DNA from 2 places in the Albibacterium sp. genome. Region 1 is predicted to be linked to the other one. Evidence: riboswitches for the same ligand, from Rfam matches in the RefSeq annotation. Region 1 holds a riboswitch; the other holds the start of a gene.
What was found. Region 1 has a riboswitch for S-adenosylmethionine ahead of metH (methionine synthase). Riboswitches for the same ligand answer to the same signal wherever they lie in the genome.
Positions count from the first base shown of each region.

Region 2: it holds a riboswitch for S-adenosylmethionine, as region 1 does, so the genes downstream of both, VL047_RS07215 (O-acetylhomoserine aminocarboxypropyltransferase/cysteine synthase) here and metH (methionine synthase) in region 1, are expected to answer to the same signal.

Region 1 covers NZ_DATJCH010000026.1:13,779-15,989, reverse strand. The annotation lists gene metH (methionine synthase) at 1-1,193, opposite strand, end outside; SAM riboswitch class I at 1,282-1,390, opposite strand; gene gnd (decarboxylating NADP(+)-dependent phosphogluconate dehydrogenase) at 1,546-2,211, shown strand, end outside.
Region 2 covers NZ_DATJCH010000012.1:728,726-730,936, reverse strand. The annotation lists gene VL047_RS07215 (O-acetylhomoserine aminocarboxypropyltransferase/cysteine synthase) at 1-907, opposite strand, end outside; SAM riboswitch class I at 1,169-1,272, opposite strand; gene VL047_RS07210 (hypothetical protein) at 1,397-1,987, opposite strand; gene VL047_RS07205 (RNA polymerase sigma factor) at 1,974-2,211, opposite strand, start outside.

The DNA of each region.
Region 1 (2,211 bases):
GCTCCACCCTCAACCTGTTGTCTGGCTATAGCTAGGGCAGCTTCAAAGTCGCCGTTCAATATGAGTTTAGAAAACTTCGGAGAGCCAGTAACGTTGGTTCGTTCCCCGATATTTACGAAAAGGCTGCCAGGTTGGAGTGTTATAGGCTCTAATCCACTTAAACGCAAATAAGGTTTAGGTTCAGCAGGTTTTCTTGGTACTACACCTGCTGCTTTTTCAGCAATATGAGCAATGTGTTCCGGTGTTGTACCACAACAACCCCCTACAATATTTACAAAACCGTTTTTAATAAAGTCTTCTAATAGATGCGAAGTTTCATGGGCATCCTCATCGTATGCGCCAAATTCATTGGGTAAACCAGCATTTGGATAGGCTGAAACATAGCAAGGTGCTTTCTCAGAAAGTTCAGCAATATGCGGGCGCATCTCTTTAGCACCTAAGGCACAGTTTAAGCCAATGCTTAGAGCATTTGCATGACTTACAGAATTAAGAAAAGCCTCAACCGTTTGGCCAGAGAGTGTTCTTCCACTCGCATCGGTAATGGTTCCGGAAATCATAATTTCCAGCTGTTTGTCTGTAGCTAGCTTTCCACTATCATAAAGTTCTTGCTGATATTTTTTTATGGCAAATATTGCCGCTTTCGCATTGAGAGTATCAAAAATGGTCTCTATTAAAAGCAAATCTACTCCACCATCTACTAAGCCGCGAACTTGCTCATAATATGCTTCTACCAGGTCCATAAAGGTGACTGCCCGAAAACCCGGATCGTTAACATCCGGCGACAAAGATGCTGTACGGTTTGTCGGACCGATAGCACCTGCCACAAAACGAGGTTTGTCAGGATTGCTTTGTGTAGATTCATCTGCTGCTTTCTTTGCCAACTTAGCACCTTCTAAGTTGAGTTCATAGACCAGAGATTCCATTTTATAGTCTGCCATTGAGATCTTCTGCGAACTGAAAGTGTTCGTCTCAATGATATCTGCCCCTGCTTCTAAATATTCACGATGAATATCTAATATTATTTGGGGCTGTGTCAGGTTTAATAAATCATTATTCCCTTGAACATCGCAAGGGTGATGGGCGAATCGTTCACCACGGAAAGACGTTTCATCAAGCTTATAGGGTTGAATCATCGTTCCCATGGCTCCATCAATAATCAAAATACGCTTTTGTAACTCTTCTCTAATATCCATATCATTGATAAATAACCACCGTAATCAAGTACGTTGGAAAAATTAAATTAATGCTTAAATATAGAGGAGCAGGAGGTAATGAAACTGCAGCTTATCTTTCCTGGTTTGATTTCTCGTTCAGGTAGAATGTAGCACCTTGTAAGTACAGGTTGCCAAGACTTCGTAGGGTCTAATCCCTCCGTCTTTCTCTATAAGCACTGCAAAGATGCAAATAATTTTACAATCTCTACCAAATTAAGGGAGATTAAATTTAAGATAAGAAGGTCCGCTAATAAACTTACTCACTTTTCTGTTTGTTTTTCGCGTCTAAAGTATAACTTTGGAGATTGGAAAAATAAAATAAATAACTGATATGCAAGAAAAATCTGACATTGGTGTCATTGGGATTGCCGTGATGGGAGAAAATCTTATTCTCAATATGGAGAGTAAAGGCTTTCATGTAACGGCATATAATCGTACGGTAGATAAGGTAGAGCGCTTTGTAAATGGGCGTGCAAAAGGTAAAAATATTTATGGTGCCACATCCATCGAAGATCTGATCAAATCATTGAAACGACCTCGTAAGGTGATGTTAATGGTGAAGGCCGGCCAACCGGTAGATGATTTTATTGAACTGTTAATTCCTCACTTAGAGCCTGGTGATATTATCATTGATGGAGGTAATTCTCATTTCCCGGATACTGAACGTCGTACTAAATATTTAGAAAGCAAAGGTTTACTATATATCGGTACAGGTGTTTCAGGTGGTGAAGAAGGAGCTTTATTAGGACCATCCATTATGCCGGGCGGTTCTGAAGCAGCTTGGCCTGCTGTAAAGCCTATTTTTCAAGGCATCGCTGCAAAAGTGGCTGATGGTACTCCTTGTTGTGATTGGGTAGGTAGCGGTGGTGCCGGACATTTCGTTAAAATGGTACACAACGGTATCGAGTATGGCGATATGCAACTCATCAATGAAACTTATCATATCATGAAAGATGTGTTGGGTATGACTCCTGATGAAATGCATGATGTGTTTAAA
Region 2 (2,211 bases), on a different contig from region 1:
TTTGAACGCGTAAAGATAAAGTTTCTAAACCTTGAATCAGTAAGAATGCATTGAAAGGTGAAAGAGCTGTTCCTAAATCGCGTAAACCTTCAACACGTGCACGGATAATAAATTGAATATTGCCTAAACTGCTATCTACACCAAATACATCGCTGAAAACCAAGCCATGATAACCTTCAGATGGTTCAGAGAATTGTTTAAACTTACCATTTCCCCAATTGTAATTTCCACCATCTACAATAACACCGCCAATGCTGTTTCCTTGTCCGCCAATCCATTTAGTTGCTGCATGTAAAACGATGTTTGCTCCATGTTCTAAAGGTCTGAATAAGTAACCGCCAGCTCCGAAAGTATTATCAACAATTAGTGGTAGATCATATTTTTTGGCAATAGCAGCAATTGCTTCAAAATCAGGAATACTAAAACTAGGATTACCAATAGTTTCTAAAAAAATAGCCTTTGTTTTATCGTTAATCTTTTCTTCAATGCTTTCAGGAGAATCATTTTTAGCAAAACGAGCTTCAATGCCGAATCTTTTAAAAGTTACTCTGAACTGATTGTGCGACCCACCATATAAATTAGGACTGCTCACAAAGTTATCTCCACTTTCTAGGATATTGGTTAATGCAATAAGTTGTGCAGCCATACCTGAAGAAACAGCTAAAGCAGCAACACCACCTTCTAAAGCAGCAACGCGCTTTTCAAAAACATCTGTAGTCGGATTCATGATCCGGGTATATATATTACCGAATTCTTTTAGGGCAAAAAGATTAGCTCCATGTTCTGCACTATTGAAAACGAAAGAAGTTGTTTGGTAGATAGGTACAGCTCTTGATCCGGTAGTAGGGTCAGGAACTTGTCCCGCATGAACTTGTAGAGTCTCAAATTTTAATGATTCTGTAGCCATAATGATTGAATAATTTATAATAAGTTAAAAGATGAATAATAATAAATTGCTTGTTTTTTTATAAGGTATCCCTACTAAAAATCTTTAGTATAGAACTTTCCTTTTGAATTTGCTTGGGGATGGCTTAACAGCAACAACAGCCATCAGAGCATATGCACATCTGAGGCATTCGAGGAATAACGAAAGCTAAAAGCGATGTAGACTTAGCTTGTATGCTAAGATCGGTTTGGTAGATGTTGTTTTGTGTTTGCATGTCTTTAAAATTTATATACTCCCATTAATTTGGGACAGGAATTGGCACCTTTTCTTTTCGGATGGTTGCCAGTGGTTCATCGAGCCAGTCTCTCGCCACTTCTTTATAAATCAAGACTCTTGAAGAGTGATGATCAATACATCTTTTGAATGTACTTCGCAAATATACAATCCATTCTTGTATTTGCAAAAGAGTTTATGTAAAAAACCATTTCTTACATAGATATTACAGACTTATTACAAGAATTGCTGGCTTAACCTTTCCAGATCGTTAATGATTTCTTGCAGTCGCTGTTCTTCCTTTTTATTAAACTGCTTCATGAAAACAAATTGACACAGTAAAATCCAGATTATGCTTATTGCTAAATACAACAATAATAATGAAAGTGGTAGAACGTAATACATTTCGAATGCAAATAGAACAAGCGCAATACTAATGAAGGTGATATACACTTGATAGGATTGAGTGTTTAATTTAAATCTCGATTTCTTATAGTCTTTTAGGTAAGCAATATACTCATCAGGCTTTTTAAAGATAAATGCGGTTTTATTTATCTTCAGATAATCCTCTAACTGAATAGAGAAGTAGTAAATCAAACAACCCATAACAATAAGGACAGCTAAATGCGATGTCCATGTAATAAAAGTAGCTGTTAGCCAAACCATAAATATAAGAAACAAAGCTATAGCCACTATTATCGTTTGTTTTAATAGCTTCCGGGCATAACCTCGTTTTTCCTCGTTTATTTTTGTAAATACATCCTCGATACTAACTGGCTCGGTGGGTTGTATTTGCCACAGTCGTTTTATCGCCTCAAAGTCTTTCATACCGATTATAAATATCTGTTAACTTATGTTTGATCCGGTGAATTTTCACACGCAGGTTTCCTTCTGAAATTCCAGATATTTCTGCTATTTCGGGGTAGGGCACTTCGTCCAAAACCAATGTGATAATAATCCGTTCGTTTTCTTCTAATTGAGATATGCACTTATATAGTAATGCTACCTGTTCTTCTTTCTCCGATATGGGCTCTGCTGTGTTTTCTAATATG